DNA from 3 places in the Desulfosoma sp. genome. Region 2 is predicted to be linked to each of the others. Evidence: riboswitches for the same ligand, from Rfam matches in the RefSeq annotation. Region 2 holds a riboswitch; each other region holds the start of a gene.
What was found. A riboswitch is a leader RNA that binds a small molecule or an ion and turns the genes downstream of it on or off. The one in region 2 is predicted to bind cobalamin.

Region 1: linked by a shared signal. The riboswitch ahead of ACUVSA_RS10310 (radical SAM protein) and the one ahead of cbpB (peptide-modifying radical SAM enzyme CbpB) in region 2 are both predicted to bind cobalamin.
Region 3: linked by a shared signal. The riboswitch ahead of cobT (nicotinate-nucleotide--dimethylbenzimidazole phosphoribosyltransferase) and the one ahead of cbpB (peptide-modifying radical SAM enzyme CbpB) in region 2 are both predicted to bind cobalamin.

Annotation. Positions count from the first base shown of each region.
Region 1 is NZ_JBRAHS010000014.1:24,139-29,166, forward strand. It holds gene cobN (cobaltochelatase subunit CobN) at 1-1,059, opposite strand, end outside; gene ACUVSA_RS10310 (radical SAM protein) at 1,056-2,123, opposite strand; cobalamin riboswitch at 2,301-2,490, opposite strand; gene ACUVSA_RS10315 (TonB-dependent receptor) at 2,775-5,028, shown strand, end outside; gene ACUVSA_RS10320 (ABC transporter substrate-binding protein) at 5,003-5,028, shown strand, end outside.
Region 2 is NZ_JBRAHS010000009.1:65,632-70,659, forward strand. It holds gene ACUVSA_RS07320 (FAD-dependent oxidoreductase) at 1-1,484, shown strand, start outside; gene ACUVSA_RS07325 (hydrogenase iron-sulfur subunit) at 1,484-1,897, shown strand; gene ACUVSA_RS07330 (hypothetical protein) at 1,924-2,181, shown strand; gene ACUVSA_RS07335 (Hsp20/alpha crystallin family protein) at 2,316-2,759, shown strand; cobalamin riboswitch at 2,962-3,154, shown strand; gene cbpB (peptide-modifying radical SAM enzyme CbpB) at 3,392-4,783, shown strand; gene gspG (type II secretion system major pseudopilin GspG) at 4,856-5,028, opposite strand, start outside.
Region 3 is NZ_JBRAHS010000001.1:129,522-134,549, forward strand. It holds gene ACUVSA_RS00600 (penicillin-binding protein activator) at 1-1,742, shown strand, start outside; gene cobT (nicotinate-nucleotide--dimethylbenzimidazole phosphoribosyltransferase) at 1,781-2,845, opposite strand; cobalamin riboswitch at 2,948-3,143, opposite strand; gene ACUVSA_RS00610 (hypothetical protein) at 3,438-3,584, opposite strand; gene ACUVSA_RS00615 (DUF3303 domain-containing protein) at 3,711-3,986, opposite strand; gene ACUVSA_RS00620 (cytochrome c3 family protein) at 4,175-4,624, shown strand; gene ACUVSA_RS00625 (ferredoxin) at 4,974-5,028, opposite strand, start outside.

The DNA.
Region 1 (5,028 bases), on a different contig from region 2:
TGGAATAGGAACGAGCTTGGCCAATAAAGCTCCTGTGACGGGATCGTGTTCGTTTTCTTCACGGCTGGCGATGGGCACATTGATCAGAGCGCCGTCAAATTCCGGCTGGGCGGCGGAATAAGAAACCTCCATCGTGGAAAGACCCTGTGGGCTCTCGTGCCACCGAGCATAGGGGGTGTACATGGTGATGGCCTGAAGAAAAGGCACATTCAATCGAGGCAGAATATCGCGATAATCCTTTTGAGCCATGACCAGGGAAAACATCATTGGGTTCAGCAGCACATCGATGCGAGAACGGCGGCCATCCATGAAGTAGCGGGCCACAAGGTCATGCACGCTCATATTTTTCAGGGTTTTATTGGGATAGCGAACGTGAAAGAGGGCCAGAACATTGGCGCCTTGGTGTTCCGCTTCTCTAATGAGCGCGTCGATGTAAGTCAGGTCGCCATTCACCCAATAGGTCTGGTAAAACCAGATACCTAAAGTAGGCTTTCGAGGATCAATTTTCCTGGACACATATTCTTCCAAAGAAGGGATGTAGGGAAAGTCGGGATGATAAATGCCTTCTGATGGGATTTTCCGTGGAGGGAGGACCGACGATTCGGTTCCATTAATGACGTCGTGAATGAAATGAAGCAAGTGTAAAAAGTTTTCCACTCCTCCAAAAAGAATATAATTATTGATGGTGTTCCAGACGCCGTTTTCAAGCCCATCGGCATGTTCGTGCGCAAGGAGGACCGCTTCTTCATCCCCGCCCATAGGCTGAATGTGTAAATAAGGCCTAGTCAAGCCCTGAGCTCGGCGCTCTTGCATGGCCTCGAGAAGAGACGCCAACGCCGGGCACGAGTTTTTTCCTCCATGCAGGGTGATGAGAACCATGTGGGCTTTTAAAGCCTCTTGCACGAAGGCTTCAATGCGAGCGTTGTCAAAAAGTTGGCTTCGCGTGCGGGCTGTCACGGACACCAAGCCGCCTTGAGCTAGATAGCGCGTCACGGCACGGCTCAAACTGGGAATTTCCCCGGCGGTGGCGCTAAAATACACTATTTTCAAGGCACTCATTTCTCTCCTCCTTTCCCCCTTTGCGCCTTAGAGCCATCCGGAATGCCGTTTGGCTTCTCCCATAGTTCCCAAAGCGTTTGATACATGGTGCACACCAGCGACGCATGGTGGGCTGTGTTATAGATCAATCGACTGGGACATTCCCCGGGGCAAAACCGCCGAATGTGACACGTGGCACAATCGGCCCCCCGGGGCTGAGCAAGGCCGCAGAGGCGCCGCAAACGCGTGGTGTCGGGGTGCCACACGGTGCCGCAAGCCCAATCCTTTTCGCCGCATGTTTGGCCGCAGGGAAAGACGGATCCGTCTGGTCGCACGGCAAGACTTTCTCCTTTGGCTGCTGGGCAAAACACGGATGTGCTGGACGATGCCTTTGCCCGTCGGAGTCTGTCCAGTTCTCGAAGTCGCAAGGGTTGATGGCGATGCTGGTTTACAAAGAGGACGCTTCGATAAAACCTTTGCAGACCGACACGCAGGCTGTGGTGCTTAGGCGGCGCCACATGGCCTTGAAGGGCATGCCCTTTGACGGTGAGCAGATCCAGGGCGATTCCCTGGCACCACCGAAACGTCCCCACAAAAAGGGGCAACAAATCCAGGGTGCCTATAGAGGCTTCACTGACCACAGCCGTGATGCGAAAAGGAACTCCCGCCGCTTCTAAACGTCGGATTCCAGCGACCGTCTTCGCCGCACCGCCCCGAAGATTTTCTTGTATCGGCGGTGGGCCGTCCAAACTAATGCCCACTTGAATCGCATAGCGTCGAAAAAGATGGATTAACTCCGAAGTAAGTCGAGTCCCGTTGGTTTGAACGGCCAATGTGGCCGGAAGCCTTCTCCGCTGCAGCGCTTCAGCGGTATACGCAATCAAATCCGGCTCCAGCGTGGGCTCGCCGCCGCTGATCTGAACATGAAAAAAACGACCGGAGCGTGCGGCCAATGTCAGAGCCTGATCCACCACCTCGCGGCTCATGGCCTTGGGCGCCCCTTGGTTAGGGCGGTAACAGTAGGCGCACCGAAGGTTGCAGCCCTCGGTCAGCCAAAGGATGAGGTATCGAACCGTAGGAAACATCAAGCGCCTTTAGGCAAGTGTGCAGCCACCATCTCCTCACGCAGCTCCATGGACAAAAAAAAATCCTTGGACCTTGAAAAGGACCCAAGGATTGCACCCATTTTTCTTCATCCATTGGCATACGGGAAAAAGAGGTGCGTTTCCCCATGACAGCCATCACCCAGTCGCCGCCGAGGCGACAGCTTTCGACCACAGGCAGGTCTTCTGACTTCCGGATCCTTCTACTCCCTGCACCTTCCCGGCGTTTCGTGAAACACCAGTGGCTGTTTGATCAGGTTTCGTCCCCGGTTACAGCGGCGGGACCGCGCCGGATTTGCACCGGCTTCCCTTTTGGGCCCTTCAAGGCACCTGTGGTAGCCTCTTTATGCCCATTGGCCTCAACGGAGTCAAGCCGAAATGACTCTCCCACAAAAGCCTCTCAGTGTTTGCAATCCTATGCGCTGGGCAAAAATGCCTGCGATGGAACAGGGTGACTTAGGTGGTCCGACTGGGTTGACAACCTGCGACCGGATTGTGTACATTAACATTAAAGGCATTTCAAAACCACCTCGTGGACGCTCATTGTGGTCGCGAAGGCCACAGCGCGAAGGGCATCTTCGTGCAGTGGCCTTTTTCATTTTTTTTTCGAAGGGTACGAGAGGGAGGCGTCTCATGATGGGGCTGACAAAAGGTTTTGTTTTGGCGGTCATGATCCTGGCTGGCGGTTTTCTGGGCTTAGGTGCCTCACGCCTCTGGGCTCTTGAAGAACCTAGTTGGAACGTACTTGAGGAGGTCGTTGTCACGGCAACGCGGACAGAAAAAGCGACCGCTGAGGTTCCAGCGTCGGCTTCGGTCGTCACGGCTCAGGAGATCGAAGCAAAGGGATCCAAAACCTTCGACCAAACCCTGAGTCATTTACCTGGAGTTTATGTGCGACGGGGCAAGGGTTTGATGGATACCCTTTCTTCCATCAGTCTGCGCGGCATTCCTGACCCAAAGCGAACTCTGGTGCTTGTGGACGGTATTGCCCTCAACAATCCGTACACCGGCAACGTGAAATTCGGCGGATTTTACCCGGAAGAATTGGAACGCGTCGAAGTGGTTCGAGGTCCTTTTTCCAGTTTGTATGGCGGGTATGCCATGGGCGGCGTGGTCAATTTCATAACTAGGATGCCCGAGAAGCGGGAAATATGGGTGAAAGCAGGCTATGGAAACGGTTTTCAAGGGGGAGAGGCCATGGAAGACCTTTCCAGGCTGTACCTATCATACGGCGATAAGCTGTGGGACAAATTCAGCTTCATCCTCAGTTACGGTAGGCAGGACACCAACGGCTATCCGACGGATCTTAATCTCACGTCCAAAGCCCCGCCTGCGTCGGTGTCCGGTTGGAAGGAAACCACAGACAGGTACGACAAGAAAGCCTACCTGGTGGGCGATAAAGGAGACAATACATGGTGGGATGACGGTTTTACGGCCAAAGCGGCTTACTTTTTGACACCGAAAACACAATTGGGCATGACATTCATGTACAACCGGTATGAATACGACTACGATGATCCTCATACCTTCCTTCGCGATGAGTCAGGAAATCCTGTCTGGTCCTATAAGGGTTTATCTGAATCCGGGTTTCTTCCTGGAGGCGGGGGGCGTGCTCAAGGACTCTATAGCGTCGACTTTGAGACCCAAGACTTCATGGATCTGAAGATCACGGGTAAAGTAGCGTACTTGAAGGTGTATGAAGACTGGTACGTGACGACCATTTCAGGAGCCACACGCTTTGGCGGTCCTGGATACGTCAGCAATACGCCTCAGGAATCACTCACCCAAGAACTTCAGCTCACCGTTCCCCTTAATTCCATCGCGGGCGGCTCCTTTTGGGGTCGTCATACTGTAACCTTGGGCGAGACCTTCAAGACCGGAAAGTCCAACACCAAAGAAAAAAACCTGACGGATTGGCGTGACGAAGATTCCACCACAAATCTTCGCTACCAATCCGAAGGAAAAGATCGTTTCTGGGGTTTGTATGTTCAAGATGAGATATCCATTCTCGAGAACGTGACCGCCTATCTGGGCCTCCGCCAGGATTGGTGGAAAACCTTTGACGGTTTCGTGGTCGACTACGACACCAATAAATGGACTCCAAAGCCGGGTTACCCCAAAGCCTATCGTGAACGCTCCCATTCGTCCCTAAGTCCAAAAGCCGCCCTCGTCTATAAACCGACAGACGGCACGACCCTTCGCACTTCCGTGGGCAAAGCCTTTCGACCGCCCACACCCTACGAGCTTTACCGCACATGGACCTCCTCATCGGGTGTCACCTACGCGGGAAACCCCTCATTAAAGCCGGAAACAACGGTTTCCTGGGATTTGTCCATTGAACAGAGACTCTGGAAAAACGCCAAAGGCTCTGTCACCTATTTTGAGAACTACATGAAAGATTTCATCTACCGACAGACGGTGAGCTCGACCTACCAAGAACTTGCCAATGTCGGTAAAGCCGAATCTCGTGGAGTCGAAGCGGGGCTTGAACAGCGTCTTTTTGAATGGCTCACGTTCTTTGGCAACGTGACCTATACGGATTCTGAGGTGACCCAGAACAAAGCCAAACCGGCAACCGAAGGCAAGCGCCTCACCCAAATGCCGCTCTGGATGACCAATTTGGGAGCTCGCGTCGCTAAAGGTCCTTTGACTTTCTCCATTGAAGAGCATTATGTAGGAAAACGTTACAATGATGATACCAATGCCGATCGCAAAGACAACGTGTACGGCTCCTACGATCCCTACTGGATCACCAATGTGGCCGTTTCATACCAGGTGAAACCTTGGGCCAAAGTGTCCCTGTTGGTGGACAACCTCTTTGATGAAGACTATTACAGCTATTACAAGGCGCCAGGCCGTTCGTGGTTCGCAGAGTTGTCTGTAAAAT
Region 2 (5,028 bases):
GAGAGACTCTCAAGAATGCCGGGTTGAACGAATATCTCTTTGAAATGGCCAACATTCGAAACCAAGCCGCATGGGTGCACGGGCGTGACCCTCAAGCGGCCACCACCAAGGCCGTGGACCTGGTGCGCATGGCGGTAGCCAAGGTCAGTTTGCAGGAGCCGCTGCCTGCGGTCACGGTGAACGTGAATCCAACGGTTTTAGTGGTCGGCGGCGGCGTGGCGGGCATGACCACGGCGCTGGGACTGGCGGACCAAGGTTTTCCTGTCCATTTGGTGGAAAAGAGTTCCCAGCTGGGAGGCAACGCACGCCATCTTTACCGCACGTGGAAAGGCGAAGACATTGCGAAGTTTGTGGAAAATCTCTCCGCCAAGGTCAAGTCCCATCCCTATATCAGTGTGTACCTGAAGAGCGAAGTGGTCGCCGTGGAAGGGTACGTGGGGCATTTTCGATCGAGCGTTCAAAAAGGCGGTGCGACTTTTATCGTAGACCATGGTGTGACGGTTCTCGCGGTGGGTGGCATGGCCTATAAGCCCAACGAATACGGGTATGCCGAATCCCAAAGGGTGCTGACGTCTTTGGAATTCGACAAATTGCGGGCCGTGGGGGATGAGCGCATTACGGGAGCCAAGAGCTTTGTGTTCATTCAATGTGTGGGGTCTCGAGAACCCCATCGGCCCTATTGCTCCTGCGTGTGTTGTACCCATGCCATTCAGGCGGCGGTGGAACTCAAAGACGAAGATCCCACGAGGGACATTTACATTTTATATCGCGACGTGCGCACCTACGGACTGCGAGAATCCGTTTATCGACAGGCTCGAGAAAAGGGGGTTGTCTTTGTCCAGTATGACCTGGAACACAAACCGGCGGTGCGCCTCGGCCCCAACGAACTGTACGTGCGCGTCATGGATGATGTCCTCCAGAAGCCTTTGAGTCTACGGGCCGACGTGATTATTTTAGCCACGGCCATTGTGCCTCAGCCAGCAGTGGCCGAATTGGCCGCCATTTACAAACTGCCTCTCAACGCCGACGGGTTTTTTCAGGAAAGTCACGCCAAACTGCGGCCTGTGGAATTCTTGTCGGAAGGGATTTTCATGGCCGGCCTGGCGCACGCGCCAAAGCCCTTGGATGAGGTTATCGTGCAAGCGCAAGCCGTGACGGCGCGAGCCGCGGCGATTCTGGCCAGGCGCCGAAGATCCCTGGACGCCGTCAAAGCCCACGTGGTGATCGACAACTGCGATGGGTGCGCCTTGTGTCTGGACGTCTGCCCCTTTGAGGCCATTGACTGGCGGAATGGATCCCCAAAGGAGTGCGAAGCCAAGGGCACGGTGCGGCTACCCGTCATCAACTCGGCCTTGTGCAAAGGCTGTGGCATCTGCCAGGCCACCTGTCCCAAAGCCGGCATTCGTGTGGGAGGATTTGGTGGACCGCAACTGTCGCGACAGCTTCAGGCCCTTTTCAGGCCTGAACAAGGCGGAGCGGCATAATGGGCAGCGTCAAGCGTGGCAAGGAGAGGGTCGTCGTTTTTGCGTGCCATTGGTGTGCTTACAGCGCCGCGGATCTAGCGGGGATTCGCCGCATGGAATATCCCGAAAGTGTGCATATCGTGCGGGTCATGTGTTCCGGCATGGTTCATCCGCATTTGGTTATGGAAGCTTTCTCGCTGGGAGCGTCCGGGGTTCTGGTCATGGGCTGTCGGCCGGGGGAATGTCACTACAAGGACGGAAACCTCAAAGCGGACGCTCGTCGGTTGGTGATTCATGAAATGTTGGAAACCATGGGACTGGATCCGGAACGGTTTCGTATGGTGTGGTGCGCGTCGTCGGAGGCGGAAAGGTTTGTGGAGGCGTGCCGAGACATGGTTCGGCTGGTCCGGACCTTGGACAACGGCGGGAATTGAACGGGAGGGGCTGAAGAGGACAGACCATGGCAGAGGAAAGAACCTTTCCCTTTCGTGTGCGTGCGCGACGGGTGGATACCAAATGCGGGCTTCTCGCCCATATGACGGTGGATGAAATACGGGAACGCACCATCGGAGATCAGCTCAACGTGACGTGTCCGGAGTGCGGGGAAATCCATTTGACCGTGGAAGAGGCGGAAGCGGCTTCTTTTCGCCGCGTGCGGGATTCCGCTCGTTTCAAAAGACTGCTCGAAGAAGCGGGAGAAAGAGACCTCGAGGGATGATGGAGGCAGCCCCTGAGCTTCAGGACACGGCTGTGGCTAGGCAGGGGACTTGACACAAGCCCGATGAAGATTACTTTTGTAGCGAAAGTCGCACCTTAAGCTACTCAAAAATAATACCGAAGGAGGTATGGATCATGTTCGGATTGGTTCCTCGTTCTCGAGAGGAGTCGCTCCTGGCATGGCCGAGGGCCTTCGACTGGATGGATCGGTTCTTTGAGGAAGCCTTTCCCGCCGTGTGGGGCGACGAAAAAATGCTGATGCCAGCCTTTGACATTTCCGAAACCGAAGAAAAGATTGTGGTGCGCGCCGATCTCCCCGGCGTGGATGTGAAGGATTTGGACATCAGCATCACAGACAACGTGTTGACTGTCAAAGGGGAAAAGCGCCAGGAAAAGGAAGAAAAGGGAGAATCCTTTCACCGAGTAGAACGCCGCTACGGCTCTTTTGCTCGATCTTTGAGTCTGCCGGCGGAAGTAAAGTCGGAAGGCATCGAAGCGGTTTACAAAGACGGTGTTCTGCGTATCGAGATTCCTAAAGCCGAAGCTTCGCGGCCAAAGAGGATCGAAGTCAAACACTGAAACGGTAGTAGACAGTGAGCCTTCTGTCACGGGTTCACTGCACCAAGCGGGGCCATGCCCCGCTTGTTTGTTTTGGGCGGCGAAATCGTCGCTGCCCTGGGGCTGCGGTCACTTGTATGGGCAAAGTTTATGAGCTTTGCAGGAAAGGCCCCTATGGTTTGGATCTTGACAAGGCCAGGGCTTCGTGGCAGAAGGGCCGTGAATAAGGCGTCGGTTTTCCAGCATCCCGGAACACGGTGAAAATCCGTGGCGGTCCCGCCGCTGTAATCGGGGATGAAGGGGCGCGAAGGTTCGAGCGTTCAAACCGGTCACTTTCGGGGAGCACCCCGAGGGGAAGGCTGCGGCCCTTCAGAAGATCCGAAAGCCAGAAGACCTGCTGGAAGACGTGAAGCCGGGCAACCGATGGCAAAGGAAGCCCGGAGGGCATCTGCGTCAGCGGATGGCTCCGGGCTTTTTCTTTGGTCCGCGGCCGAAATACGATCTTGCCATGACAAAAACTGAGGAGGAGGACGATGCAAAAGGTGAAGCGCATCATTGCGTACCGCCGTCGATGTCGAAAGCTGGGCGACACCACTGGGTTGTCCCATTACATTATGCTGACCCCCAGCACCAAGGAAAAACAGGACAAATAGATGAACCAGGAAATTTTCCTCACTGGCCGTCCCCGTTATGCCAACAGCGGCTTTGGGCCTTCTTTTGCTGTGCTGGACATTGGTCTGCCCAATCGCGTCGCGGTCGTTGAGCCGGACAGTGCCTATTGGGCCGTTGTGGACACGGCCTCGTTGCCGGATGCCTTGTCCGGACGTCTGCTCCAGGACTTTCTGGCACAAGGCGAGGCGTTTGAGGCCGAGATGCAGCGTCTGCGTTTCGGGTTGAAGCCTTCCGCCGTTTATTTCAACCCGACGGAACGCTGCAACTTCAACTGCACGTACTGTTATCTTCCGGAAGACATGCGACGAAACGGCACAACCATGACGCCGGAAGAGGTGGTGAAAGCCCTGGAGCGTCTGGCAGCATATTTCGAGCGAACACTGGAGCCTGAAGCGACACCGCAGCTCATCTTTCACGGTTCAGAGCCCATGCTGGCTCGGGAAGCGGTCTTTTCGGCCATTGACCGCTTTCGAGGGAAATTCCTGTTTGGGATTCAGACCAATGCGACCCTTTTGGATGACGAGGCGATTGATTTTCTCACCTCGCGAGGGGTCGGCATCGGCATCTCTCTGGACGCCCATGAAGCCGGCGTGGCAGACAAGGTTCGAAAGAATTGGCATGGACAGGGGGCGTTTATTCGAGTGCGTCGCGTGATGGAGCGGCTGGCTTTCTATCCGGCCTTTAACGTGATCACGACGGTGACTCGAGAAAATGTGGCGCTCCTACCGGAGTTGGTGGATTTTTATCACGACGCCGGCGTCGGTGTGGTGATGTTCAATCCCGTCCGTTGCACCCGCAAAGGCGGCATGGATCTCAAGCCCGATGATGCCGTTCTCGCCGAAGCGTTCTGTGCGGCCTTGGATAGAACCTACGCCTTGTTTGAAAAGACCGCAAGAAAGCTCGTCGTTGCCAATTTTGCCAACGTTCTGGCTGGTGTGGTTGGTCCAACGGGCCGGCGGCTCATGTGCGACATCTCCCCGTGTGGGGGCGGCAGGTGTTTCTTTGCCGTGTCCGCCCAAGGGGATTTGTTTCCGTGCAGTGAATTCATCGGGTTTCCCGAATACCGGGGCGGCAACCTGTTTCGGGACGACATTGCGGGTGTTTTGGAAAGCCATCCCTTTCAAGCCGTGACACGCCGAATGGTGGAAAGTATCGAGCCTTGTCGGCAATGTGCCGTAAGGCACTTTTGCGGGGCACCTTGTCCTGCGGAGGTGCAGGCGGTCAGTGGCCGTCTGGAAGCGCCCAGTCCTTATTGTAGGTTTTACGAGGAACAGGTGCGCTACGCCTTTCGCGTGGTGGCACAAGGGCGTGAAACCGCGTATATGTGGAATGGTTGGGAGTCGGAAACGGAAGAGACCTATCGGTATGCTTGAAGACGACAAGGCCGCGGACGCAAACCCTGCGCCTGCGAACGCAGAAACCTCTGGGCTGCAGGCGCAGGGGTTTCACTGCCAACTCACCACATCGGCGTTTTCCCCTTCGCCACCCTCCTGCCCGTCCGCGCCCAAGGAATACAGGTCATAGTCTCCGTGTTGGCCAGGAGATCGGTAAATATAGTCACGACCCCAGGGATCCTTGGGAACGTCTTTTGGCAGATAGGGCCCGTCCCATGTGTCGA
Region 3 (5,028 bases), on a different contig from region 2:
GCTTGGATGCGGCCCTGGCCGCTTTCCAACGCATCGCAACCTTTTTCCCTTCCAATGCCATTGCCCCCGCAGCCCTTACGGCTCAAGGCGACATCTGGCTTCAAGCCCAGAATCCCAAGGCGGCGCGCCAGACTTACGAAGCCGCCCTTAAGGAATTTCCCCAATGGCGGGAGGCCGTCACGGCCCGCATCGGGCTTCTTGAAGCCCGGTGGTCTGAGGGCGAAAACCGCAAGAGACTCATTGAAGAAGCCCAGGCCTTGTGGGAGGCCACGGCGCCACAACCCGCATGGAGACAGAGACTGATTCGCCTCTTGGTGGGCCTGAATCGAGACGCCGGCCATGTGGACGCCGCCGTTTTCTGGCTCGACAAAGGCTACGCCGCACAACCTGCCATTGAAGATCAGAGACTGCTCGACCAGGAAGCCTCTTCCCTGATCTTGACCTTGGACGGCCCCACCGTGGAACGGGCTCTGCACACCTATGGAGCGGAACGCTTGGTGCCCTTTTTGCTCTACCGTCGCATGCAGCTGGCGCCTCCGGAAGGGCGTCGCGACGCGTTGCTCAAGCTGATGGCCCAGTATCCACAACATCCCATAGCCCGCAGCATTGAAGAAGAACTGCGAGGAGTCATGGGACCTTTACCTCAGGCGGATCCTGACAAATTGGGGTGTATGGTTCCTTTGAGCGGGCCGCACAGCGCCCACGGCCGGCGGTTGGTCAAAGGTGTGGCCCTGGCTCTGCGGCACTGGGAAAAGCTCTTTCGAGGAACTCCGGCTCGATTGGTTCTGGCGGACACTCAAGCCAACCCGAACGTCGCGGTGAGCGCCCTAAGCCACCTGGTGCAGGAGGAGCGTGTTCTGGCCGTGTTGGGGCCGTTGAGTCCGAAGAGTGTCGAAGCGATTCTTGCCGCGGTCAATGAAAGAGGAATTCCTGTGATCAGCTTCACGGAAAAACGCCGCGTCACCTCCCAAACCCCTTTTCTTTTGCACGCCTTCTTGGATCACCAGGACATGATCGCGGCGCTGCTCACCTATTGTCGAAACGCTCTAGGGTTTCAAAACTTCGGCGTGCTTTACCCGGAGGAACCCTACGGCCGCGCTCTGAGAGAGATCTTTCTCCGCACGGTTCAAGAGCTTGACGGAAAAGTCGTGGTGGATACGCCCTACACTCCGGGCATGACCGATTTCAAAGGTCCCATTCACACTCTCGCGCACCACGTGCCAAAGGGATCCGGAGCCGAGGTTTCCGACACACCCTTGGATGCTCTCTTCATTCCCGACGCCGCCGAAACCATTGCCCTGATCGCTCCGCAGCTGCCTTATTACAACGTGGTAGGCGTGACGCTTCTGGGCACAAATCTTTGGGAAGAAAAGTCCCTGCTGTCCGCCGGCGGCGTTTATCTGGAAGGCGCTCTGTTTCCATCAGCCTTCCAGCACGAGACTTCCCGCATGGGGGATTCCTTTCAGGACGCCTTTACACGAGACTATCGGGAAACATACGGAGAAGAACCCGACTTTTTGGCCGCTCAAGGCTACACGGCAACCTTGCTGGCACTCCAGGCTCGAGAACAAACGCTCAAAGAGGGCCAGGTCGATCGCCTGCGCTTTCGACAATGGCTCCTTCGAGTGGAACTGCCCACGGGACCTCTCGGCCCTGTTCGGTTCGCTCCGGACGGCCACATGGAACGCCAGTATCCCATTCTTCAAATCAAGGGCGGGGCGGTGGTGCGGGTGGACCAATAGGCCATGACCACACCACACTCCATGTCGCCGTGGCCGCTTCAATGGCCGGTGTCCGTGACGCCGGCTTCTTCAAAGGTCTTGATATCCCGAAGGACGCGTGCCGAAGCTTCCACCAGGCTCATGGCCAAGGCCGCCCCCGTGCCTTCTCCCAGTCGCATGGACAGGTCCAACAGGGGGGGGCGTTCCAAAAGCTCGATCATGGCTTGGTGGCCCACTTCCTGACTGCGGTGTGAGACGAAAAGGTAATCCTTGGCGAAAGGAGCCAGCTGGCAGGCAATCAAAGCTCCTGCCGTAGCAATGAAGCCATCGCAGACCACGGGCACACGCACGGCCGCGGCTCCAAGAACCGCTCCGGCAAGCCCGGCGATTTCGTAGCCACCCACTTTCGCCAGAACATCCACCGGATCTGTGGGATTCGGGCGGTTGACGGCCAAAGCCTTTTCCACGGCCCGCACCTTGCGGCACCAGGCGGCATCGTCAATGCCGGTCCCTCGGCCCGTAAGGTCCTTAACTGGCTTGGTGCTCAAGGCCGCCACAATGGCCGTGGACGGTGTCGTGTTCGCGATGCCCATGTCTCCTGTCCCCACAAGTTGAAAGCCTTCCTCCTGAACGGCAGCCATCACAAGGTGAGCCCCTTCTACAAGGCCACGGACGGCCTCGTGCCGCTCCATGGCCGCCCCTTGGGTCATGTTGCGGGTCCCTTTGCCGATCTTTCGCCGAATGACGGCCCAGTCCTCCGGAAGATCGGCCGCCACGCCGAAATCCACCACGCGCACCTCAGCTCCCACATGGTCTGCCAGGACATTGATCGACGCCCAGCCATTGAGAAAACTCCAAACCATCTGAGCTGTAACTTCCTGCGGGTACGCGCTGACACCCTCTTCAGCCACACCGTGATCTCCGGCCATGGTGAAAATGATTTTTCGGCTCACATTGGGCGTTAAACTCTTGCAAATGGCCCCCAGTCGAGCGGCCATCTCTTCCAGCCGCCCCAAAGAGCCTCTCGGGCGGATTTGCGATCGAAGTCTTTCCCAGGCAAGCTTTTCCCAATGGGAATCCACCGGCTCAATGCTCTCAAGAAGGCTTTGAAGCTCTTTCTCCATGAACATGACGCTCCTCTCGTGGTTTAATGCTTTCCCAACAAAAAAGCCTTCGTGGTCCCACGACCTCGAAGGCTCACCCTAGGCACGGGTCAACTTTCGGTCCGCTCAACGTCCGGGTGGCAGGTCTTCTGACTCGCGGATCCCTTGCCTCTTCGGGCCTTCCCATTTCCCACGCGGAAACAGTGGCTCTGCTCCGAAGGCATCCCCGCTTACAGCGCCGGCCCAGCGTAGCGGCTTTGCACCGCCTTCCCTATTCTCCCCGCATGCTCTTCAGGGCACCACCCCGGACCGCACCCAATGATAGCTTCGTAAACGACGGTTGCTGTCGCTCCTTTCTTGCTTCTTCAGGTCAAGTCTCGCCCACGCACCATTTTTCAAGCAGGTTTTTCCTACCTGCATCAACTTCATTTGTTCAGGCGGACCCCCATCCGTCCGATGCCATGACGCAACATGCGCGGCTCCAGCAGCCTCCCCTAGCCGCTATGCCTGCCTGTCTAAAAAAGCTCAGGCTTTATTCCGCAACGATCCCGCACGGCCCTGTCCTCTTTCGCCCATGGCGCCCCTCCCGCACGTTGCCCGCAGGCACAAACTCTCAGAGCATGACCACGAATGGCTTTTCTTGGCCTTCCTGCGGGTTCCATTGTCCCAGAAGAAGGACCGCTTCCCAGCGCTCCGCCAAATGGCGCAAGCGCCGCAGGGTGTCCTTTTCCATGCCCGCGCTTCGATCCCCAATCCCCATAGTGGGATCAGCCCCTGCAGGTCTGCGCGATCGGGGACGGCCAAAAACCCGCCCCTTCAAGAACAAGGGCCTGCATATCGTCCACGCGAGCGCCGGAACCCTCGGGCCGCATGTTCGGCCCCGCTCTCAAGCTTTCTTAGATGTTCGGCGCAGGAGCTTCAGTGCCTTTTTTGTCTCCATCACGGGCACCACCTCTGCAACCCCCAAATCGGTCCACTGAAAGACCGCAGCCGCCAGGTGCGCTTCGTCTTCGGCTTCGAAAAGCCGAAACACGCGATGCCCCGTCACATCGAACCATTCCCCCTTCAGGGCCGTTCCCGGCACTTCGGGAAGCTGTTCCGTGCGCTCGATGACGCGGTCGCGATCTTCCGGAGTGTAGCTGAAGATGGCCATAAACAGCATAACGCGCCTCCTTGTGTGAGCTCCCGCCCTGTCAACCTTTTCGATCTTTATACTCCAAGGCGTTCATCGTCTGTCAAGGGACGATTTCGCGCCCGAAAAGCCTTGACACTTTCAAGACCAGCTCACTACAACGGCTGCCGTGAATGGAATCACAATCTCAACCTGCATAACAGAAAGGAGGTGACACGGTGAGAGGTAAGCATTGGTTCGTCCCGTCGGTTTGCATCGCAGCGGCTCTGTTTGTGGGAGCCCTCATTGCCGTGGCGGCAGATGCCCCGGATGTCATCACCATGAACTCAACCCTGTGGCCCAGCCACACCAAAGCCAATGTGCAGTTCACGCACAAGAAGCACGCCGAAGAGTATAAGATCGCGTGTACCGAGTGCCATCACAAATACGAGGGCGGCAAGAACGTGTGGAAGCAGGGAGATCCTGTACAGAAGTGCCAGGAGTGCCACAACGAGCCGACCATTGAAGGCGAAAAGAAGCTGCCTCCGGAACAACAAAAGCTGAACTTGAAACTGGCCATGCACACCAATTGCCAGGAGTGCCACAAGAAGCTGAAAGCTCAGAATCCTCAAACCGCCGCTCCGACCACGTGCGTGCAGTGTCATCCCAAAAAGGAAGGGCAAAGCTAGGAAAGCCTTTCCGGCGACATGTGACGCCTAACCCTCTCCGCCGACCCTTTACGGGGGGAGGGTTTTCTGTCGGAATCTACCCTGGCAGCCGCAGGTCGTAGCCAAAGAAAAAAACCCGAGAGATGCTTCATCTCCCGGGTCTTTGAACTTGAGCCTGCTTCAGAACGCTTTAGGAGGAAAGGATAAAGCCACCGAAACGGCCATCGCGCCTCGCTGCTCCGATCTCGCTTTATGCCGAAGGTCCAGCCCCCCCCTTCAAGGGTACGGGCAGCAAAGGATTTTGACCCTTAGCCGAAAAACCCCTTGAACCCGTTCTCGGACACAATCTGGAGAAGAAATCAGCGGCGCCTTAGACTTCTTCCACCGTAATGGCGTCGTTTTCGCAAACTTCCACGCAGCTTTCA